DNA from 3 places in the Veillonella sp. CNR 79/14 genome. Region 2 is predicted to be linked to each of the others. Evidence: riboswitches for the same ligand, from Rfam matches in the RefSeq annotation. Region 2 holds a riboswitch; each other region holds the start of a gene.
The links. A riboswitch is a leader RNA that binds a small molecule or an ion and turns the genes downstream of it on or off. The one in region 2 is predicted to bind thiamine pyrophosphate.
Positions count from the first base shown of each region.

Region 1: it holds a riboswitch for thiamine pyrophosphate, as region 2 does, so the genes downstream of both, thiS (sulfur carrier protein ThiS) here and thiD (bifunctional hydroxymethylpyrimidine kinase/phosphomethylpyrimidine kinase) in region 2, are expected to answer to the same signal.
Region 3: it holds a riboswitch for thiamine pyrophosphate, as region 2 does, so the genes downstream of both, thiC (phosphomethylpyrimidine synthase ThiC) here and thiD (bifunctional hydroxymethylpyrimidine kinase/phosphomethylpyrimidine kinase) in region 2, are expected to answer to the same signal.

Region 1 is NZ_RQVH01000004.1:2,673-11,052, forward strand. It holds gene thiH (2-iminoacetate synthase ThiH) at 1-554, opposite strand, end outside; gene EO119_RS02250 (thiazole synthase) at 571-1,362, opposite strand; gene thiF (sulfur carrier protein ThiS adenylyltransferase ThiF) at 1,373-1,948, opposite strand; gene thiS (sulfur carrier protein ThiS) at 1,949-2,140, opposite strand; TPP riboswitch at 2,413-2,512, opposite strand; gene EO119_RS02265 (coenzyme F420-0:L-glutamate ligase) at 2,563-3,219, opposite strand; gene EO119_RS02270 (hypothetical protein) at 3,230-3,769, opposite strand; gene murI (glutamate racemase) at 3,778-4,596, opposite strand; gene EO119_RS02280 (thioesterase family protein) at 4,600-5,010, opposite strand; gene EO119_RS02285 (YkvA family protein) at 5,063-5,407, opposite strand; gene EO119_RS02290 (hypothetical protein) at 5,425-6,600, opposite strand; gene EO119_RS02295 (SDR family NAD(P)-dependent oxidoreductase) at 6,679-7,449, opposite strand; gene EO119_RS02300 (TSUP family transporter) at 7,461-8,237, opposite strand; gene EO119_RS02305 (YerC/YecD family TrpR-related protein) at 8,290-8,380, opposite strand, start outside.
Region 2 is NZ_RQVH01000001.1:69,732-78,111, reverse strand. It holds gene EO119_RS00330 (zinc metalloprotease HtpX) at 1-863, opposite strand, end outside; gene glyS (glycine--tRNA ligase subunit beta) at 870-2,903, opposite strand; gene glyQ (glycine--tRNA ligase subunit alpha) at 2,905-3,780, opposite strand; gene thiE (thiamine phosphate synthase) at 4,160-4,831, opposite strand; gene thiD (bifunctional hydroxymethylpyrimidine kinase/phosphomethylpyrimidine kinase) at 4,926-5,732, opposite strand; TPP riboswitch at 5,799-5,895, opposite strand; TPP riboswitch at 6,076-6,183, shown strand; gene cytX (putative hydroxymethylpyrimidine transporter CytX) at 6,327-7,520, shown strand; gene EO119_RS00300 (DNA repair protein RecO) at 7,653-8,345, opposite strand.
Region 3 is NZ_RQVH01000002.1:39,099-47,478, reverse strand. It holds gene trmD (tRNA (guanosine(37)-N1)-methyltransferase TrmD) at 1-773, shown strand, start outside; gene EO119_RS00875 (RNA methyltransferase) at 774-1,346, shown strand; gene EO119_RS00870 (YebC/PmpR family DNA-binding transcriptional regulator) at 1,356-2,087, shown strand; TPP riboswitch at 2,139-2,247, shown strand; gene thiC (phosphomethylpyrimidine synthase ThiC) at 2,325-3,629, shown strand; gene EO119_RS00860 (hypothetical protein) at 3,886-4,488, shown strand; gene rpsB (30S ribosomal protein S2) at 4,698-5,423, shown strand; gene tsf (translation elongation factor Ts) at 5,545-6,228, shown strand; gene pyrH (UMP kinase) at 6,305-7,024, shown strand; gene frr (ribosome recycling factor) at 7,037-7,597, shown strand; gene EO119_RS00835 (hypothetical protein) at 7,597-7,854, shown strand; gene EO119_RS00830 (isoprenyl transferase) at 7,826-8,380, shown strand, end outside.

The sequences.
Region 1 (8,380 bases), on a different contig from region 2:
TCTACATTGGCAGGATAAATTTCTACGCCCACTACCTTAAAATATTTTTTTGCTAATTCACAGGCACGCCCAATGTAAGAAATAGGACTATGGCGTTCACTTTCCCCAGTCAAAATTAAAATATCCTGTAATCCTGTTTTGGCAATATTTTTTAACTCTTCTTCAATACCTGCTTCATCTAACTTCGCCCGATGGATCTGATTTTTACAGTTGAAGCCACAATACACGCATAGGTTATCGCAATAGTTTGAAATATATAACGGTGTAAATAAATACACAGAATTGCCAAAGTATCGTGTTCGTACGGCCTTTGCTTTTTCCGCTAGTTCTTCCAAAAATGGTTCTGCTGCAGGAGATAATAAAATTTTCAGTCCTTCTACATCAATGGTATCTTCTTGCAACACACGGTGCACATCATCTGCTGTGTATCGATCGTACGTATATTGCTCACGTTCTCGCAATACCGTCTCTAAAATAGGACTTTCAATTTGATCCATGTGGGGGCGATACTTCCAACATGGATCATCTATATGGTATCTGGTGGTACTAGACATGGCTATTCCTTTCCTATTATCTCAAAAATCCAGTCAACGGAGATGAAGCGCTACCACCGGTTTCAAGAGTAGGCCCTAATTTTGACAAATATGCCAATCTTCCTGCTTGGATGGCTAAACCAAATGCTTTCGCCATACCTCGAATATGGCCCGCAGAAGCTACGGCTGTATTTGCCATGATTGCAGCTACGCCCATTTCCATTGCTTCTGCTGCTTGGGATGGAGCACCAATACCAGCATCTACAATGATAGGCAAATCAATTTCATTCACTAAAATTTTGATAAATTCCTTTGTCTGCAATCCACGATTAGATCCAATTGGCGCCGCTAACGGCATCACCGCAGCGGCTCCAGCATTCACCAAATCACGAGCCACTTCTAAGTCTGGATACATGTATGGCATAACGATGAATCCTTCTTTTGCTAATATTTCTGTAGCTTTAATGGTCTCCCCATTATGTGGCAATAAATATTTTGAATCTTTCATAATTTCTACTTTTACAAAATCTCCACAACCTGTAGCTCGGGATAATCTTGCTATACGCACCGCTTCTTCAGCATCTCGAGCGCCACTCGTATTAGGGATTAAGATAGTATCCTTTGGGATAGCATCTAGGATATTTTCCACTTCTCCACCTACCGCACGACGTAGGGCTAAGGTAATCATTTCTGCACCCGCTTCTTCTAGGACAGCCTCGATTAAGTCGATAGAAAATTTTCCAGACCCCAAGATAAATCGAGAATGTAATGTATGTCCCCCTAAGGTCCATGTATCTTGTGTTTCCATATCTTTTACTGAACGTGTCATAGGTTCCTCCTTAATCAATATCTTCCCCATGTAGTAGTTGAATCACAGCATTTGCCATATGTCCGGCGCACACCATGACACGAGCGGCAGTAATTTTTCCGATAGAATCGATATCGCTCACTCCATCGCCACATAGATACCAACGATGATGTCTTCGTTCACGGCGGATACCATTACTATCCCCCCAACCTGCCATACCTGAACAGCCTACTAATAATGGCTCTGCTGGATGGGTCAAAATAACTTCTGTCATCCACGCTTTTGTGACAGCCTTGTCCACTGCTTCTACAACCATATCATAGCCATCGATTAATTCAGATAATCTTTCTGGTGTGAGGCATTCATTATGAACGATAACTTCACAGTTTGGATTCATCCGATTGAGATGGCCTTTCATAGCCTCCACTTTTAAAACTCCTACATCATTCACCTCATAATATTGACGGCCTAAGTTACTTTCATCCACAACGTCAAAGTCTACGATTTCTAACTGACCAATTCCAGCACGGCACAATGCCACTGCCACATGGGATCCAACACCGCCTACACCGATGATCAGAACTTTTTTATCTTGTAAAGATACCATTTAGCCACCTCCTACAAAGGTTACTACTTCCATTGTGTCTGCAGGACTCACACGAGTCGATTCCCAGTCTGCTTTAGAAAGAATCTTCCCATTATATTCCACTACGATGCGATCCATTCGAAACGCTAGGGCTGCCAGTACTTCTTGCACTGTTTGCCCCTCATAATGATACGTTGCTCCATTTACTTTCATCATATCCTCCTAACTATAGCGTATGCTATATACCTATTTCAAACTAGTATCATACCAATTATCCGTCATGGCTCCTTCACCACATACTAGTATAAAAAAACAGCACGAAAAACCATACCCGCGGTGGTATGCCCCTTCATGCTGTAGCACTCTATCGTCTCACTATTCTGTTCCCCTTGTACATCCACTTAGATACACCTTCCATGCATACTCATATACGATATACCATCCTATAAAAGCACAAAAAAGGACATCCTGTTGGATGTCCTCAGTATGACGAATCAAACTTATCCTACGTTGGCATTATCCAAATCAGGTTATGGGTCAAAACTTTCGTTTACTCTCAGCCACTAGGCTCCCCAAAGTTCTCTTTCAGTATACGCTGATACGCCTCAATTTGCAAGTCTAAGTATCAACAACTTTTATCGTCTCCGTGCAGACACAGAGGCATAATTTTTAATCACAACGATAGGTGTCATTTGGCTATCATTGCCAAATGGATTATCGATTAAAATTTGTGCAATTTGCTGCGGTTTCAATCCACGACTATGTCCTAAGATAGCCGCTCGTTTTAAATCATTCACGTCCGCTACACAAGCCCCATAGGCACCTGTTGCTTTCATAATAGCATCGGCTACTGCATGTGGTTGTTTTGGTCCATATACAATGCATTTATCAAATGGAGGCATAGTCCCTGTCACATCATCTGTTAAGGATGCAGTCCGTGCCATTTGATAGAACACACCAGATTTTTTAAACACTTTAGCTACGGCTCCACAGAGGAAGGCAAACATCATTTTCCATTCCCCTTCTTTATCCATAGCTGCTTGCATACCATACACAGATGCCATAGAACCATCAGGATGGATAAAGCGATTTAAAAATTTAGCTTGCCAAGATACTTTTAAATCTTCTGGTCGTGTAAACTCCCCTTGCGTGATAGCCACGACGGATTCTGCTACGCACACAATATCTTCTGGTCCAATATAAGGACCTGCAAATTCTACGATAGCCTCTACGATATCATCTTTGTTCGTTAAAATGCGCGTAGGGATTGGTAATAGTTCTAATTCTGCCATGATGTACCTCCTATTTACGCATTGCTACTTCTAACTCTTCTGCAGTTAGAGTAATTCTAGTTTTTGAAATACGGTATGCCTCACGACCTACTACTTGATGGTAGATATCGATAGGCATGTCTGGGAATCCCACTAAGTCTTTACGAATATTACCACTATTAGCCGTCATCACTAGACGCAAACGAATGGTACTGCCTTGTCGTTGTTTATAGACTAACGCTTCCCAATAGCCATCATGACGTTCTGCCTTTGCATCGGTTAACCACGATTGAATTCGCACATTGTCAAATTGTTCTTGTGGTAATAAATGACGAGGGAACATATCCATGATGGTTCCGTATTGTTTACCTCTGTTCACAAATGGAATATCCGTAGATAACACTACTTGATCAAAACTAATGTCTTCTACCACAAATGGAGTGCGACGTTTCACCATGATCACAATGTCTTCATTGCCTTGGCGCCATGCAAATATGCGGTAGGCAATATAAATGATAGCAATGATACAGGCTATCCACACTAGGGTATCTATTAATGTGTAAATATACATAGTTCCTCCTATAGAGTAATGAGCTTAGCTGTTAAGCTAGTATCCTTGAAAATATCTTGTACGATAGACGTTACTCGATCCGCATGGCTAGTAACACAAACTTGTATAGAACCTTTTCTACCTGATGTCTGCTCCAAATCTTCTCCGTACAAAATAGCTCCTACAGCATCAGATGTTTCCCACGCAGGGTCTACAAAGCAAATTTGTTCTTTAGCCAACTCACGCAGTATGGGTTCTACTAAGGGATAGTGGGTACATCCTAAAATGGCCACTTCCACATTTGCCTCTACCAAAGGCTGTACATATTCTTTTGCACAATGTCGTAAAACTGCATCATCTAAATGACCTTCTTCAATACAGGCCGCCAAATCTTTACAGCCTTGTTCTACTACTTTTACATGAGGCTTCAAGGTATGGACTGCATCCATATGTTTATGACTATTAATAGTCGCTACCGTAGCCATAATGCCTAAAGGTCCTTTACGTTTCTGTTTAACCTTAATACGCAGAGCATCATGAATCCCCTGTGCCATCCCCACAATAGGTACATCAAATTGTTTGGATAGTTTGTCCAAGGCTACCACAGAAAATGTATTGCAAGCGATGACTATTAGTTTCACTGGTTGGGCCACTAAAAACTCTGCAATTTTCGTAGCAATGCCTTCAATTTCCTCAATCGGCCTATTGCCTACTGGATTGTTTGCACTATCTCCAACATAAATAAAATCTTCTTCCGGAAATTCTTGTGCTAGCACAGATAATACAGACAATCCACCGATTCCAGAGTCGAATACTCCAATAGGTAATTCCTTCTGTATGGGCGTCATTCCCTACTCCTCCTCTGCTACGGCTTTCATGGGTTTAAAAAATATATCTGGCAAGCGAATAATTTTACCTGTTTCTTTAGCAGTAAACACATTTTGTGTTTCCCCTGTACATATCAATGCATTATCACTGTCACGGATAATCCGATATGTGAAAGTACATTGCGCCCGCGACAAAGAGGCTACTGTTAATTCCACCCGCAATACATCATCAAAGCGTGCCACTTCCTTATACTCACAGCTCACTTTTGTAATAGGAAAGACGATGCCCTCTTGCATCATGTCCCATAGACTAATACCACAGCGGCGAAAATATTCAATTCTCCCCATTTCAAACCACCGTAAATGATTCGTATGATGGGCAATCTCCATCATATCCGTTTCATAAAATCGGACACGTAAAGATGTAGAAATCATCGTATACTACCTTTCCTATGCAATAAGAGGCTCCAAAGAGCCCCTTTACTGATTAATCAATTGATCCGATAGGCACAAATTTTTGTGCTTTTTCCTTATGGGAAGCCTTAATATAGCGATTTGCTACTTTCATAGCAATTGCTAATACTGCCACATCATCCACCCAACCAAGACCTGGTACGCTATCTGGGATAAAATCAATAGGCAATATCAAGTATCCTAAAGCGCCTGCAATAACGGCCTTTACAAATGCTGGTGTATCTGTATCACGTAAACAATAATATAACATAACAGCTTTTCGTGCAAACATAATATTACGACCCATGCGATTCACAGTGGACATAAAGGCATCAGATGTAAAGGTTTTTCCATACTTAAGGATTTGTAAGATATTCATAGTTATAACCTCTCTGATTATTGTTTGAACTTGTCTTTTGCTTGTTCTGCTAAGTCGATGGCTTTTTCTTTTGTTTGTTCTGCCAATTCCACTGCTGTTTCCTTCACAACTTCCGCTTTTTCACGAATGTCTTGCACCGCTTCTTGTGCGTGATCAATCGCTTTGGCTGTCAATTCAGAAGCTTTTTCTTCTACTTGCTGTAATGTCGGCTCTACCACCTCTTTTACCTGTTGAAGTTTTGGTTCTACCTTTTCTTTTACTTGTTGTAATTTTGGTTCTACCACTTCTTTTACATCTTGCATAACAGCTGTGGCTTTTTCCACCACTGGTTCTACTTTAGTTTGTAAGGAATCATTTAATGTTTGTCGCACCGTATCTGCTTTTTCATAAGCGGCTTTTGTATATACGCTTGCTTTAGATGCTGATGTACCTGCTACGGCACCAGTTAAAGATAATGCTTCAGTTGCTAAAATTTTAAGCAAAGAGCCTACGCCTTTTGCAGCATGACGAGCATTATCTAGTAATTCTTCATTACCACTTTTCTCTAATGTGTCTTTCACCGTAGCTGCCAAGATGGATACGGTTCCTACTGCTAGATCTTTTACAGCACTTACATTAGCCAACAAATCAGATCCAACAAAAGAACCTGCAAAGCCTTTGGCACTTGCTAAGTAATCATTACCAGACACCTGTACATCATCTAAGAAATCTACAGTTTCATTACCCAACGGCTTATCCCGAAGTGGTGTATTCGCCAATGTGATGACTGTTTCTTTATTATGTTCATAAATATCTACTAAACGTTGACGATATTCTTCATAGTTCGGACATGCTGGCATACCATCTTCAATCCATTTGGCAGCCATTTTACCAATACCATAGGTAATAGCCGCTGCCACAGGGACGCGAAGAATCACTGTTGGCACGACTGTACATACTAACGCTGCTACAGCACTACCACCAAGACCCACTAAAAATCCAGTCACCCCTTCTTTAGCAGGGCATACGCCATATACTTGAGCAATGCGTGATACCATGTACACATCATTAGCCAATAAACCTACATAATTAAATTTTGGTAATGCCGCGATACCAGCTACACGAGCTGCTGCCCAACGGCAAATCATTTCTACTTCTTCTTGTACATTCGTTGCTTGAGGAAGTGTTGCATTATTGTATTCCAACTGCTCCATATTTGTCTCCTATATTGACCACAAAACATTAAATGTAAATGTACTTATTACCCTTATTGTATCAAATTTCTCAATGAATTACCAACTTGTTAGTCCACCGTCTACAGTCCAAGCTGCACCCGTCACGAAAGATGCTTTCTCACTGATAAGAAAAGCAATGACTTCGCCAACTTCTCGCGGTTGAGCAATCCGTCCTAATGGATAGTGTAAAGCCATTTCTTCCTTAGCTTTCACAATATCACCCGATGGTTCATTGGCTAATTGTTTTGCCACTAATGAAGTATCTACATCACCAGGACACACACAATTAACGCGAACACGATGAGGTGCCATTTCTAAGGACAGTGATTTCGTAAAACTCACTACAGCCCCTTTGGATGCTCCGTACACAGTGCACGCCACATTACCTTGTAGTCCTGCATCACTTGATATAGTCACAATACTACCATGCACTTGTTTCAAGTACGGTGCTGCGGCTTGGCATAAAAAAACGGTACCTTTTACATTGGTTCCAAACATCTCATCAAAGTTTTGCTCATCCACATCTTCCAATAGTCGCTCTTCATAATACCCAGCTGCCGTTACTAAGGCATTTAAATTGCCAAACAAACGAATCGTATCTTCCACAATACGACGGCAATTCATAACCTTACTTACATCTCCTTGCACAAATCGTACTTTCGAGGAAATACGGCGCAATTTTACCACCGCTTCTTGTCCATCCCATTCATTGCGGCCGTTAATCACCACACACCAGCCTTGCTTTAACAACAATTCTGCAGTAGCAAAGCCTATACCCGATGTGCCGCCGCTAATTAATGCTACTTGATTATCACTAAATTTTTGCATAGTTACTCCTACTATATAATCCCCTGTGAAAGTAAATAGTCATAGGACAATTTCATTAACATTGTCAGAGACATAGCGATAAACAAAAATCTCACTAGTCCTGCGCCTTTCACCATGGCTAACTTTGATCCCGCAGTAGCGCCAATAATTTGTCCCGCTGCAACTGCTAAACCATAGCCATAGTTCACTTGATCCATATAGATGAACACCATCAAGGACCCAAAGTTACTCACTGTATTTAGTACTTTGGCATTTCCTGATGCGCCTAAGAAATCATAACCCATAAACAAGAAATAGAATATTAAAAACACCCCTGTGCCAGGTCCAAGAAATCCATCATATAAGCCGATAACAATAGCCACTGCTACATAAGCAAGTAATTTCCATCCTGATTTACGTTCCACTTGTGCTATGGTACCCCAATCTTTTTTGGTAAGCACCACAATGAATACTGCCAACAATAATACAATAATCAGGGGTTTTAAAAATGTGCCTGGCACATAGACTGCTATATAGGCGCCTACCATAGAGATAAGCAGAGTGAATGGCATGATCCATTTCACTAATGTCCAATCTACCAATTTGTTTCTGGCGAAGTTAATCATTGCTGTGCCAGATCCAAAGACACTAGATAATTTATTGGTCCCTAAGCACATGGCCACCGGCATATTCGTCAGCATCAAAGCGGGTAACGAAATCAACCCACCTCCACCTACAATAGAATCAATAAACCCCGCTAGGGCTCCTGCAAAAAATAGTATAATACCTATGAGTAAATCACCTTCCATAGTATGAGCCCTCCTCTCTTATATACATCACTTTGATGTCTTATTGTATCTTCTAGTCCTCAATACGAGGCAAAATTTTATTATATCCATCGGCACCATAATTTAAGCACCGTTTCACACGGCTTATGGTCGCCGTGCTAGCT
Region 2 (8,380 bases):
TCGATACGTTTTTCTGTAGCTGGATGTGTGCTATAGAGTTTGCTAATGAGCCCACTTTCACCAGTTTCAACTGTATAGTTGCGTAAGGTAATCAATGCATTATGTAATTCAGCGCCTAAGCCGATTTCATAAGCATATTTATCTGCCCGATATTCGGCTCGTCTACCTGTGAATAAGTCAATAATGATCAAAGGCGCTTTAATAACCCACTGCATGAAAAGTATCTGCAATACCACGCAAAGGTAGAAGATTTGCACAATGAATGTAATTATCGGTAGTCGCAAATATTGAATCCATAATATGACACGCGCAAATAGTTCGTACACACGAATGCACATTTGTCCCAAATAGTTCATATAGAAACAAGAAAATCCGTAGGCCCCATCTTTATGATGAATATGTCCCATTTCGTGAGCCACTATGCCCAATAATTCATCATATGGCAACTGTATGATAGCCCCCGTATTAATACAAATTCGATTATGCCCCATTGCAAAAGCATTGATAGAATCATCATTTTTGATAAACCAGTCGAATTGCGACATATCGATACCAGTATGGTTTTGTATATCCTTCTGAATCATCTGTAGAATCTCTACTTCTTGCCCTATAGGACGACGTCCCCCATAGAGCCACATCGTAATGCGATGAAACCAAGGAATTTGCGCTAGTGCCGCCACAAGTAACACAGATGTACCTGCTACGGCATAGCTAATATTTTCCAGGTTAATACGCACATGAAAGAGGTCCATCGCTTTCATCAGAAAAGGATGATCAATAGGACCAAAGATAACTTGGTACATGTACAGAATACTGCCAATGATAAATACATTCGCAAAAAATGTGAGTACTGTAATAATCATAAGATTTTATTTCAATTTACCTAAGTTACTTACTTCGTAAGTCATACGTAATAATTGAAGACGATTTTGCTTCACTGCTTCGTCTTTATCCATAACCATAACATGTTCAAAGAATGTTTCAATATATGGCACCAAGGATTCTGCCAAACTTACAGCTTTCACATAGTCACCTGCCTCTAAGGCATTACGATTTGTTGTATATACCGGCAATGCCGCTTTGTACAAGGCTTGTTCAGAATCTTCTTTTAACAAGGATTCGTCTACACCTGTGAAAGTCACATCTTTTACCATATTAAAAATACGTGTATAAGCCTGCATTAATGGTTCGTTTTCATCAATACGGTTTGCTGTTAAGGCTTGTCCTAAACCTTCTGCTAAGGCAACTGTGACAGTCTCTTGGCTCAATACGATATCTACCACTTGATATGGCATGCCTTGTTCTAACAAGATATTTTTCAAGCGAAGGATAAAGAAGTTTTCTAATTGACCTAGTAATTCTTCTTGTTTTTCACTAGCCACGCCTAATAATTCCATTGCTTTTACCCAGATTGGACGCATGGATAAAGACCATTTACTATCCATCAAAATGTTGATGATACCAATCGTTTGACGGCGTAATGCATATGGATCTTGGGAACCTGTTGGAATTAAACCACGGCTGAACGTAGCTACAATGGTATCTACTTTATCAACGATACTCAAAATACGACCTGCATCGGTACTTGGTAAGATATCCCCTGCAAAACGAGGCAAGTATTGTTCAAAAATTGCTTCCCCTACAGCTGGAGTTTCACCATCTAGTAGAGCATATTCTTTACCCATAATACCTTGTAATTCAGTAAATTCGCTCACCATACCTGTCGTTAAGTCAGTTTTAGCAAGATGTGTAGCGCGTTCTAAAGTAACTGTATCTGTAAAGCCTACTTCTTGTGCTAAGGCAGCACCTAATGTTAAGAGACGTTCTGTTTTATCTTTTAAATTGCCCAAACCTTCTTGGAAGACAATTTTTGTCAATGCTTCATAACGACCAGCTAATGGCGTTTTACGGTCTTCATTAAAGAAGAATTTCGCATCGTCTAAACGAGCACGAAGTACACGTTCATTACCAGCTGCTACCACTTCTAGAGATTTGCTATCCCCATTGCGAACAGTTAAGAACATAGGAAGTAATGTTCCTTTGCCATCCACCATTGGGAAATAGCGTTGATGGTCTTTCATTGGTGTAATAATACAGTCTGATGGTAACGCTAAATAGCTTTCATCAAAAGTACCACAAAGTGCTGTAGGATATTCTACTAAGAATGTAACTTCGTCTAATAAATCTTCATCCCACACCACAGTAGCCCCTTTAGTGGCTGCTAATTCTGTTAATTGTTTACGGATCGTCTCACGGCGAACGTCTTGGTCGATCATAATAAAGTTCTTAGTTAATGTATCCACATAGTCTTTTGGTTCTGTAATAGTCAATTCAGACTCACCAAGGAAACGATGTCCACGGCTCACATTAGAGCTAGTTACATTAGCAAATGTCACTGGTACTACGTCTTGTCCAAATAATGCCACCAACCAACGTACTGGACGAACGAACCGTTCTTCTAAATCGCCCCAATGCATGGATTTAGGGAAACTTAAACCTGTAATCAAGGATGGTAATACGTCAGATAAGACTTCTTTTGTATCTAAACCAGCTGTTGTTGTGTCCGCAAAGATGTAACCATCTACTACTTTTAATTCAGATACATCTAATCCTTTACCACGAGCAAAACCGATGGCTGCTTTTGTAGCATTGCCGTCAGCATCATAAGCAATAGACACAGATGGACCTTTATGTGTTTCATGAACATCTTCACCACGTTCTGCTACGTCATTGATGAGTAATGCAACACGGCGAGGTGTGGCATAGACTTTTACAGCGCCATGTGGAATGTGACGCTCTGCCAATGCAGCTGTTGCTAATTCACCTAATTGTTTAATAATATTTGGCAAAAATCCTGCAGGAATTTCTTCTGCCCCAATTTCAAAGAGTAAATCCTTAGCCATCTTATTTATCTCCTTTCAACAATGGGAAACCAAGTTCTTCTCGTTTCGCCAAATAGTTTTGTGCACAAATACGAGCCATGTTACGAACACGGCCGATGAAAGCTGTTCTTTCAGAAATAGAAATGGCACCGCGTGCATCTAGCAAGTTAAATGTATGGGAACATTTCAATACATAATCGTAGGCCGGCAATACGAAACCTAATTGACATACACGTGTAGCCTCTGCTTCGTACATGTCAAATAATTTGAACAACATATCTGTATCTGCTAATTCAAAGCTGTATGTAGACTGTTCTACTTCATTTGCATGCCATACATCGCCGTATGTATATTGTTCGTTCCATTGTAAGTCATACACATTTTCTACGCCTTGAATGTACATAGCCAAACGTTCTAAGCCGTATGTAATTTCTACGGACACTGGTTTTACATCGATAGATCCTACTTGTTGGAAATAGGTAAACTGCGTTACTTCCATACCGTCTAACCATACTTCCCAACCAAGACCCCAAGCGCCTAATGTTGGAGATTCCCAGTTATCTTCTACGAAACGGATATCATGATCTTCTGCATGAATGCCAAGAGCAGCCAAACTTTGCAAATATAATTCTTGAATATTGTCTGGAGATGGTTTAATAATCACTTGGAATTGATGATGTTGGAATAAACGGTTTGGATTGTCACCATAACGTCCGTCTGCTGGACGGCGGGATGGTTCTACATAACATACAGACCAAGGTTCAGGACCTAAAGCATGTAAGAATGTAGCAGGGTTCATCGTACCCGCCCCTTTTTCAATGTCATATGGTTGTTGTAAAATACAACCTTGTTCACCCCAGAAGTTTTGGAGTGTAAAAATCATCTCTTGAAATGTCATTTCCATTCCTCCTTATGTTTTACAGGGAATAAAAAAAAGTCCCTGCAACGAAAATCGCTACAGGGACGAGATATACCCGCGGTTCCACCCTAATTGGCTAATGCCCTCTTTTAAAAAATAGCCTTTACTAATTGTCCATACCTAGTATGGTACAACGTTCCTGCCCATGCTCCACAGCGCCTTCTACTCATTTGTGAGCTTTCACCGTCCTCACTCGCTAACGGGAGTATACTCCTCTGCTTCATCACTTATGTATATATACTATTGTATGGATAAAAGGGGTTAGTGTCAAGGTGTATCCGCTGAATTACTGATGTAAGTTCTTAATTGCTTTTACTATCCCCCTATACCACAAAGGTCTAGTAATATGTTCTGTATATTATTTTTCCAAGAACATCTTACACCATTCCATGTTCTCTATCCACATGGCAGTTTCATATTCGACGTCTTCCATTTCTGTGATGGCTGAGATCACCGCAATACCATCTACCGGTTCCGCTAATACATCGTCAAAATTATCTCGATTAATGCCACCAATAGCTACCATAGGAATAGTTGGATTATGAGCACGTAAAGCTAAAATTAATTCGGGCCCTCGCACAGTTTTGGCATCTTTTTTTGTGCTTGTCGCATACATAGGACCTACACCGATGTAATTCACATAGTCCAACTTTGTGTTCTCCAACTCTTCTACAGAATTAATGGATGTCCCCACAAGGGCTTGAGGCAATCGTTTGCGTACTTCTTCAAGATCCATATCGTCTTGTCCCACATGAACACCATCAGCACCAATTCGTTCCGCTAATTCTACATCATCATTAATGATGAAAGGAACTCCATATTCTTTGCAAATTTTCTGTAACTCCCGTGCCAACTGCCCTTTTTCGTCACCTACTAAAGCACCTTCTCCTTTTTCACGAAGTTGAAAGCAAGTAATACCGCCTTTACAAGCTTCTGTAAGGGTCTTGTGAATATCCTTCGTATTCGGTGTTCCACAAATGAAGTACAAGCCCATCATGGAGCGCACTGTATCTATATCATGATGTTTCAAAATAATCCTCGTTTCTTATATAACAACCAAAACAGATTACTTATAGTATACCACGACACTAAGTATGGTTGATATGATATGGATCATACCTATATTAATCAGAATATTCATCCCCATAGGCCATATGATTCACTGGCCCATTGCCTGTGCCCAGACCAGGGTTATGCAAAATAGCTAATCGGATATATTCTTTACCAATCGTAATAGCGTCTTCCAAGGATTTCCCTTTGGCAAGTTCTGCTGTTATAACAGCAGAGAATGTACAACCTGTGCCATGGGTGTGTACTGTGTCATATTTAGGACTTGTCCAAGAGCGATGCATGGACATAGTATCTTTTGTAAACAAGTAATCTGTGGCCTCATCTCCTATGTGACCACCTTTGATGATGACTGCTTGAGGGCCTAATTCTTGTAAAATACGAATCCCTGCTGTATGTAAAGCTTCTACCGTATCAATTTTCATATCTGCTAGTACTTCGGCTTCACTACGGTTCGGTGTAATCAAGGTCGCTTTCGGAATCAATTTGCTTTGTAAGGCTTTCACCGCCTCATCGGAAATCAATCGATCCCCACTGGTGGCAATCATCACAGGGTCTAACACATAGGGTACCTTAGGATCTATATATGTCCCGATGAGTTCCATCATCTCTGCTGTGGCTAACATGCCAGTTTTCACTGCTTCCGGTACAATGTCTGTATACACCGATTGTAACTGTGCTTCAATCATGGATACATCCATATGGGCAATTTGCGTTACACCTCTTGTGTTTTGTGCCACTACGGATGTAATAACAGCCATCCCATAGACATGACGACTTTGAAAGCTTTTTAAGTCCGCCATCACCCCTGCACCGCCTGTTGGATCTGTTCCTGCAATTGTTAACGCTTTATGTAATTTCATAGGTATCTCCTTTACTAGTAACAAAAAAGAACCAATCCTAGGGACGGTTCTTATACAATATCTAGTATTCGATGCCATCCACTTTCCTCCGCCAGCATTATCTGGTTCAGGTCTAGGGTTTTGATACTCATCAATCTCAGCATAAGCACCCCTAGTGGTTCTTATATTAATTTAGTTATAACATGAAATAGTAACCAATGCAATACAATAAATTACAGCTAAACTACTTTCACTAGAAGAGATTTTCTCTCAATATAGATATTTAAATATCTTATGTATTTCATATAATACATTACATTTACCTATATATTGCTATTGACGTAGTATCATTCAATTCGTATAATACATCTGTAAGGGGTGCTCACTAAAGTGGGCTGAGAAGTGGCTATGTGCTACTAACCCATAACCTGATTTGGATAATGCCAACGTAGGGATATATTAGTATATTTTTGTAGTACCTATACAAACACATAAGGACACATTACCATATGGTTCCTGTTTACAATACTAGGTATATTAAGAATATCTATCATCTACAGGCTAATCGTTTCAGATTAGTCTTTTTTGTTCCCACTGGCATAGTTAGGAGTATTCATGACTGATTCAAAACTTTCATCATCGCGGTTGTCCCTCATTTGGTTCGGCGCCGCTCTTTCCATTGCGGAAATTATGACGGGCACCTATTTTGCGCCCCTAGGATTTTCCGACGGCCTATTAGCCATCATCATAGGTCACGTCATCGGCTGTTTGTTATTATTTGGTGCAGGACTCATCGGCGCTCGTGAACACATGAGTTCTATGCAAACTGTATCCACTGTCTTTGGCAATGGGGGCATGAAATTATTTTCCATTTTAAACGTTCTACAACTGATTGGTTGGACCGGTATTATGATTTATGACGGTGCTCTTGGTGCCGTAGAATTATGGAATCTACCATTCACTGCATGGACTATCATTATCGGTGCTCTCATCATTGTATGGCTCTTCATTGGTATCCGTAACATGGGCTATATCAACAGTATCATGGGCTACGGCTTAGGTATCCTCTGCATCTATTTGTTAATTAGCTTGTTACAAGAAAGTTCCATTCACAGCCAAGGAATCATCACTGACGAAATGACTTTCACAGCGGCTTTGGAATTATCCATCGCTATGCCATTGTCTTGGCTACCATTGATTAGTGATTATACTCGATTATCCAAGAACCCTGTAGCAGGTACTGCTGCTAGTGCCATCGTATACGGCGTAACTAGTTCTGTCATGTATGTATTAGGCCTCGCTGCGGCCCTCTATACAAATGAAAGCAACATTGCAAAGGTTCTACTTCATGCTGGTTTAGGATTTGGTGGGTTAATTATCATCGTATTCTCTACTGTCACAACTACTTTTATGGATGCCCTATCTGCTGGTATTTCCTCTGAAAGTTTGCAATCTAAATACTCTGGTCGTACCATCGGTATTATCGTTACCGTCATCGGCACCATCGGTGCATCCATCTATCCAATGGATAATATCATTCCTTTCTTATATATGATTGGATCCGTATTTGCCCCAATGATTGCTATTTTATTAACTCACTATTTCTTATTACGTCATTGTCCACATCTTGACCATGGACCTAGTTTGTATATCATTTGTTGGGCATCTGGTACTTATATGTACCATCAATTCCTTGACAGCAACCCATTCTTAGGAGCTAGCCTATCTACTATCGTAGGAACAGCATTAGCAACCATTGCAACAGCCTATATCATTAGCCTAATTTCTAAAAAGAAAAAAGAAATATAACCGCTTACTATACTATTTAGTGCGTATATAAGCACTCATTATTTCATTATACATTTTACAATAACTTCACAAATCAAAACAGGAGCATTCCTTCTATGAAAGGTAGCTCCTGTTTTCATTTTAATATATTAATTATATCATCGTCTCTAAAAACTCAATGCTATGCAATGTATATCCTAGTTGATATGTCAAAAGTTTTCGCAATAGAATTTCTAATTGATCCCATTGATTCGCAGTAAGACGTAAAGGCTTTGTAGGAATCCAATCATAGTTCAAAAGCATTGTTATCCCTTGTTGTAGCTCTTGTTTCACTACATACTGACAGGCTTCATAGATTTCATCGCAAAGACTTGCCATTACCTCAGGGTCTTCACAATGTTGCCCTTGTGGCACAAATCCCGCCAGACTTAACATATGCCACCCCAGCACAATAGAACCTAAGCGAATGGGTTTATCCTGTATAGATTGTAAAAATCGGCTCATATTCGTATATACACTGCGGTCTAATTTACCTTTTTCAAATAAAGCACTTACCAGTTCACCGCTAAAAGTAGCATAGGAAATATCTTCTAAACTTTCATAATCGCGTGTAGAAATCCCATCTATCTGGATAATATCGTACATGTCTCCATTAGGTGCTACTGTCAAATATAAACAGCTTAAAGGTTGTAAATACGCTCCTTCTTTATAGTTAGCTTTACGTTTATGAGGAACAGAACAAAGTATAATACCTTCTAACTTCGTGAGAAATGCATAGATACTATAGTATTTTCGTTTTTTACGCCACAGTACGATGGCTTCACTAGTAAACGTATTTGCTTTCATTTACAATTCCTCATACTTAACAGTATATTACTACT
Region 3 (8,380 bases), on a different contig from region 2:
CCATCATCAAACGTGCCTTACAGGCAAATCGATTAGAAATGAAAGTGACAAATCCACGAGAATTTTCTCATAGCAAGCATGGTCAAGTGGACGATACTCCTTATGGAGGTGGCGCTGGCATGCTCATGAAAGCACCTCCTCTCTTTGAGGCTGTAGAGCATGTGTTGCAGATTCCCATAGAAGAACATCGTTGTACAAAGGAGAGTCACAAACGCCATGTTGTGTTTATGGGGCCTACAGGGAGACCATTTACACAAGAAAAAGCAAGGGAATTGTCCACCTATGATCAACTTGTCATCGTCTGTGGACACTACGAAGGGGTAGATTATCGAGTGGAAGAACACTTAGTGGATGAAACTATATCTATTGGAGATTATGTGTTAACTGGCGGTGAACTACCAGCCATGGTGGTAGCTGACGCAGTGGCTCGCATGATTCCCGGTGTTTTAGGAGCTACCTCAGGAGCTATAGAAGATTCTTTTTATCATCCAGTACTTGAATGTCCACAATATACGAAACCCCAAACATACAGAGGTATGATGGTGCCAGATATATTATTAAGTGGTCATCATAAACATATTGAGCAGTGGCGATTAGAAGAGTCATTGAAACGGACTGCTTTACTGCGAAATGATTTGTTGCAACGAGAATTAACTGTAGATGAATTTAAGGCTCTGAAAAGAGTACTAGATAGAGTGGATTCTGAAGAGGAACAACAAGTACTTTCAAAATTGATAGAACAGTCTAATTTCACAGAGGAAAAGAGGAAATAAATGGCGAATTTATATATCGGCCTCGTTCATTATCCCATTATGAATAAACATGGTGAGGTGATCACGACGGCCATCACGAACTACGATATCCATGATATTGCCAGAGCATCTACAACCTACGATGTGGAACGATATTTCATCATTCACAATGTACCGAGCCAACGTGAATTGGCAGAAACTGTGATGAGTCATTGGAAAACGGGATTTGGCAGTACTTATAATCCGGATAGAAAAGATGCTTTCAAACATGTGGAACTTGTCAATTCCATTCGACAAGCCATCGATATGGTGACGGAATTAGAAGGACTGACGCCAATCGTGTGTACTACGGATGCACGGACCTATGATAATACCATTACCTATGCATCGCTCCGTAAATCACTTGAAAGTGAGAGCCGTCCTGTGGTAGTATTATTTGGAACGGGGTATGGTATGACGAAAGAAACAATGGAAGATTTCGATTATATCTTAGAACCCATCTATGGACATGGAGAGTACAATCACCTTTCAGTTCGTAGTGCCGTATCAATTATATTAGACCGCTTGCGAGGCGAAGCGTGGTGGAATAAATAGGAGGACACAATGTCAGGACATTCTAAATGGTCAAATATTAAACATAGAAAAGGTAAAAATGATGCATTAAAAGCAAAAATTACCACAAAAATTAGTCGTGAAATCACAGTAGCTGTGAAAGCTGGTGGTACAGACCCAACAGGTAATATGCGCTTGAAGTTGGCGCTACAAAAAGCTCGTGAAAATAACATTCCTAAGGATAATATTCAACGTGCCATCGATAAAGGTGCCGGTGCAGGGGATGCGAACAATTACGAAGAAATTACCTATGAAGGATACGGCCCAGGCGGTGCTGCTATCCTTGTAGAAGTGATGACAGATAACCGTAACCGTGCAGCAGCTGATGTGCGTCATGCCTTCTCCAAACGTGGCGGTAACCTAGGTGAAAGTGGCTCTGTTAACTGGATGTTTAAACGCAAAGGTGTATTCGTGATTCCCCAAGAAGGCAATGATGAAGAGACATTGACATTATTGGCTCTTGACGCTGGCGCTGAAGACATCAAAGTAGAAGACGATGTATTCGTTATCTACACATTGCCAGATGATTACGATGCCGTAGAAGCTGCCCTAGCAGAAGCATCCATCGCTACAGATATGGCACAAATCACAATGGTTCCAGATACTAATATGGAATTAACCGGTGATGACGCAGTGAATATGCAACGAGTACTAGACATGCTGGAAGACTTAGACGATGTACAAGATGTGTATCATAATGCCATCATGGATGAGGAAGAATAATTTACTATAAAAATCCACCATTCCATGCTATACTATAAACAAGTAAATATTTTAGATTTGCAAGGGAGCCTATGTAATAGGCTGAGAAAGGACTATGAAGTACCTGACCTTTTGACCTGATCGGGATCATGCCCGCGTAGGAAGCACGCTGACATATGTGGGTATCGATGTAATGTCGATACCTTTTTGTGTATAGAGTACCCATAATAGGCTCCTTTGTAATGAAAGGAGCTTTTTATGTTTTACACACAAATGCAAGCAGCCCAAAAAGGCATTGTTACCGACGCGATGAAAGTGGTAGCAGAAAAAGAAAACATGGATGTTGAAGTATTACGAGAGTTAGTGGCAAAAGGACATGTAACAATTCCATGCAACAAACATCATACGGCTTTACAACCGGAAGGAATTGGTCAAAAGTTACGCACAAAAATCAATGTGAACTTAGGTACATCTAAAGACTGTACAGACTATGAAGAAGAAATGAAAAAAGTCCATCATGCAGTGGCATTGGGAGCTGAATCTATTATGGACTTGTCTACGCATGGTGATACAAAAGTATTCCGCCGTCTGCTCACCAAAGAATGTCCCGTTATGATTGGCACTGTGCCTATTTATGATAGCGTTATACATCACCAAAAAGATTTAGGAGAATTGACAGCTGAAGACTTTATTTCTACTATCCGCCTCCATGCAGAAGATGGGGTAGACTTTGTCACATTACATTGCGGGATTACGCAACATACAGTGGAACAAATTAAACGTCATAAACGAAAATTAAATATTGTCAGCCGTGGCGGTAGTTTAGTCTTTGCTTGGATGTCCATGACTGGTCAAGAGAATCCGTTCTATGAATACTATGATGAAATCTTGGACATTTGTGCAGAATATGACATGACCATTTCTCTTGGCGATGCATGCCGTCCTGGTTGCTTGGCAGATGCTACAGATATCTGTCAAATCGAAGAACTCGTTCGTCTTGGTGAGTTAACAAAACGAGCTCGTGAACGTGGTGTACAAGTGTTGGTGGAAGGTCCTGGTCATGTACCATTGAATCAAGTACAAGCCAACATGGAAGTGCAACAAACGATCTGCGATGGGGCACCGTTCTATGTGTTAGGACCATTGGTCACAGATATTGCACCAGGCTATGACCATATTACAGCGGCTATCGGTGGTGCCGTGGCAGCCATGCATGGGGCAGCCTTCCTTTGCTATGTAACACCAGCAGAACACTTAGCCTTACCTGACGAAAATGATGTAAAAGAAGGCATCATGGCTTTCAAAATCGCAGCCCATGCCGCAGACATTGCAAAAGGTATACCAAATGCACGAGACCGTGATGACCGCATGGCAGAGGCGCGCCAAAAACTCGATTGGGAAGCGCAATATGCAGTAGCACTAGATCCTGAAAAAGCTCGTCGTATCCGTGAAAGCCGTGCCCCAGAAGAAGGACATAAAGAAGCTTGTAGTATGTGTGGTAAATTTTGTGCCGTACGGAGCATCAATAAAGCCTTAGAAGGAGAGAAAATTGATATATTATAAATGAGAAACGAAACAGCCAACTCTTGGATAGGAGTTGGTTGTTTTATTGTATAGAGGATGTGAATGGATGAATCTAACCGATCAAAATATATTACGGATAAACTACAATTTATACGCTTTATATAGTTATCATTATTTAGAGATAAAAGCAAAAAATACATAGGAAATATCATGTGAAATAGTTGATTAGTCCTGATATTATGATGTATGATAGTAATAACATATATGTGTTTTAGTTATTTATGTGAGGTGTGCTATGAGAAAAAAAACAGCAGTCGCTCTTGTATTAGCTAGCGTATTTGCAGTCAATGCAGGTACTGCTACAGTAGAAGCTAGTTGGTTAAGTAAAACGTTAAAGAAATTAGACAATGCTTTGGGGGTTCCAGATAGTAATACACAGGTAACAAAACAGTCTGATGGAAAATTACAATTACCACAAGCTGGAGAACGATGGATTTTACTTTCCGAAAATAAATACTATAAAACATATGTAGATAGAACAAAAGTGCGTGCTGATGGAGAAGCTCAAAATCGAGTAGTATATGGTGTATTTAAACGTGAATTTACCCCTATTGGATCACAGTGGTTAGGTAGCGAGGGAGACGTTAGTCCAGATGTGGTAACAGTGGAATATTTACCATTAGCATATGGAGTTAATAAAACATTGGACTATTCAAGGAGAGAGTTTTCAATTGACCCATCCTATTATGATATCCATGGGAATTTAATTTGGAAAGGATATGCTGGGCATTTTACTATTTCTAATATAGAAGGTGTATATCTTGGTAACTATGTCCCTAATTCCGAAGAAGAACAAATTAAAGATAAACTCTTCCACATGTTCGGTTGGGATTACTAATAGTATATCGACAGCTGTGCTCTCATAAGTAAATAATGACTACTAGGGTACATAGATATAATGCATGATTTCCCCTTGCTTTCATCTCACATTTTGTGCTATACTAACCAAGTATGAATACACACGCAACTAGACTATCAGTTCTGTGCGCAATTTCGCGTTTGCTGAGGGATGAGAGTTGCGGAGGTTTTTTAACAGGAGGTGCCAACATGGCAGTAGTATCACTTAAACAATTATTAGAAGCTGGTGTTCACTTTGGACATCAAACAAGAAGATGGAATCCTAAAATGGCTAAATTCATCTTCACTGAACGTAATGGTATTTATATCATTGACCTTCAAAAAACTGTAAAAAAAGTAGAAGAAGCGTATGATTTCTTACGTGAAGTAGCTCAAGAAGGCAAAACAATCCTTTTCGTAGGTACTAAAAAACAAGCTCAAGAAGCTGTAAAAGAAGAAGCTCTTCGTGCTAATATGTACTTCGTTAATGAACGTTGGTTGGGCGGTATGTTGACTAACTTCAAAACTATCGAAGCTCGTATTAAACGCTTAAAACAATTAGAAAAAATGGCTGAAGATGGAACATTCGAAGTTCTTCCTAAAAAAGAAGTAATTCGTCTTCGTCATGAATGGGAAAAATTAGAAAAATATCTTGGCGGTATTAAAGATATGCCAGAAATGCCAGGTGCACTTTTCGTAATTGACCCTAAAAAAGAAAAAATCGCTATCGCAGAAGCTAAAAAATTAGGTATTCCTGTAGTAGCTACTGTGGACACTAACTGTGATCCAGACGAAGTTGATTTCCCTATCCCAGCAAATGATGATGCTATTCGTGCAGTTAAATTATTAGCTGGTAAAATGGCTGACGCTATTTTAGAAGGTCGTCAAGGTGAACAAGACGCTTTCGGTACAGAAACTGCTTCCGAAGAAGCTTAAGAATCTGTAAGATTATTTAACAATATATACAGACATAGTCTTAATTGATAAATAAGTAATAACGATGTAAAATTAAGGTAAGGCTAAGGTCTTACCTTAATTATTTATAGGAGGAAAAATCATGGCTCAAATTACAGCAGCTTTAGTAAAAGAATTACGCGACATGACTGGCGCAGGTATGATGGATGCTAAAAAAGCATTGGTAGAAGTTGATGGCGATATCCAAAAAGCAGTTGACTTCCTTCGTGAAAAAGGCTTAGCAGCGGCAGCTAAAAAAGCTGGTCGTATTGCAGCTGAAGGTGTAGTAGCATCTTACATTCATGGTGGTGGACGTATCGGCGTACTAGTAGAAGTAAACTGTGAAACAGACTTCGTTGCTAAAACTGATGATTTCCAAGCTCTTTGTAAAGATGTGGCAATGCAAATTGCAGCAGCTAACCCAACATACTTAAAACGTGAAGATGTTCCAGCTAATATAATCGAACACGAAAAAGCTGTATTGATGGAACAAGCTAAAGTAGAAGCTGAAGAAGACGTTAAAGCTGGCCGTAAACCAAAACCAGAAGCAGTTCTTGAAAAAATGGTAGCTGGCCGCGTTGAAAAATTCTATAAAGAAAACTGCCTATTAGAACAAGTTTTCATTAAAGACGGTGAAAAAACTGTACAAGCTATGATCAATGAAGCAATCGCTAAAATCGGTGAAAACATTAACGTACGTCGTTATGTTCGCTATGCTTTAGGCGAAGGTATCGAAAAGAAACAAGACGATTTCGTTGCAGAAGTTATGGCTACTGTAGGTAAATAAGTACGGAGATAAGAGAACACCGCAAGTGTTCTCTTATTTTTGAATTATTTGTTAGAAACGTCATAAGGAGAAGGACATGAGTGAACGTAAATTTAAACGTATCATATTAAAACTTAGCGGTGAGGCCTTAGCAGGTGATCAAGGATTTGGCATTAACCCGCAAGTGGTAGAACCATTGGCACAAGAGATTGCATCACTTTCCAAAGAAAGTGGTATTGAAATTGCTATCGTTGTAGGTGGTGGAAATATTTGGCGTGGTCTATCCGGTAGTGCTAAAGGTATGGATCGTGCATCTGCTGATTATATGGGTATGATTGCAACAGTGATGAATGCTATTGCATTACAAGATGCTCTTGAAAATGCAGGCGTAGCAACTCGTGTTCAAACAGCGATTGAAATGCAAGAAGTAGCAGAACCATACATTCGTCGTCGTGCTATTCGTCACTTAGAAAAAGGTCGTATTGTTATCTTTGCAGCAGGTACGGGTAATCCATACTTCTCTACAGATACAACAGCTGCTTTGCGTGCTGCTGAAATCGAAGCAGATGCTATTTTAATGGCGAAAAAATTTGCTGATGGCGTATACGATTCCGACCCTAAAACAAACCCAAATGCTGTAAAATTCGATGAATTAACATACATGGATGTAATCAGCAAAGAATTGAAAGTAATGGATGCTACATCAACTACATTATGTAAAGATAATCATATTCCTATCGTTGTATTTAGCATGGATATTCCTGGTAACATCACACGTGCTGCTAAGGGAGAAGCCATCGGTACTATCGTAAAATAAAAGGTGAACACTATGGAAATTAAAGAAATTATTAGCCGCGAAGAAGCGCGCATGGATAAAACAATTGAATCCTTAAAACATGAATTTGCTAATGTTCGCACAGGTCGTGCGCATACATCTTTGTTGGATTCCGTTATGGTAGATTACTATGGTGCCCCAACACCTGTTAATCAAGTGGCAAACGTATCTGCTCCAGATCCTCGCATGATTTTAATCGCTCCATGGGATAAAACTATGATTGGTGCTATTGAAAAAGCTATTTTAACATCTGATTTAGGATTAAACCCTAATAATGATGGTGAGGCTATTCGTTTGGCTATCCCTCAATTGACAGAAGAACGCCGTAAAGAATTAGTAAAAGTAGTAAGCAAAAAAGCAGAAGATGCTAAAGTTGCAGTCCGTAACATTCGTCGTGATGCTAATGATGCAATCAAAAAAGAAGAAAAAGCGAAAACAATTACTGAAGATGTATCAAAAGATGGACAAGAACAAGTTCAAAAATTGACTGACAAAAAAATTAAATTAATTGATGAACTTCGCGATATAAAAGAAAAGGATGTTATGTCTGTCTAATGGAACATACATCTATTTTGGGATTTCCATGGCAGCTTGCACAGTCTCTTTTGCAGGCTGCCTCTATCCCTTTTACTACAAAAATAGAAAAGAACTATAATCGGTTCTTTTCCATTTCTTCCGAAGAATATTATGTAGGCCGTGTCATAGTAAAAGAAGGCGCATGGGAGATAGTTCTCTTTCATCCTATGGTAGCCAGTCATGTGGCGCAGTCGAATGAGGTACAGTATGCTAAAAAACTTATGGAAGAAAAGTAAACATCAAGAGAGACCGACTATAGATCCAACGAATATTCCAGAACATATTGCCATTATCATGGACGGTAACGGTAGATGGGCAAAGCGTAAAGGCATGCCACGGAGTATGGGTCATCGCGCAGGTGCGGAAGTATTAAAGGATATTGTGAAAGCAGCCCAAGGATTTGGTGTGAAAGCATTGACTGTCTATGGTTTTTCCACTGAAAACTGGAAACGACCAGAAGAAGAAGTCAGCCTGTTAATGGGTCTTATTAAAGAGTATTTACTTTCAAATGTAAAACGTATGCATGCGGAAGGTGTGCGCATTCGTTTTGTGGGAGATATAACCAAGTTATCTGAAGAGTTACAAGGAATCATCAAAGAATCTGAGGAATTAACAAAAGATAATAAGGGAATCACACTGCAATTAGCAATTAATTATGGGGGACGTGATGAACTCACAAGAGCTACAAAACGGATTGTCCAAGATGTGGCAAAGGGTGCTATCACTGAGGAAGATATTACAGAAACATTGATTTCTTCCTAC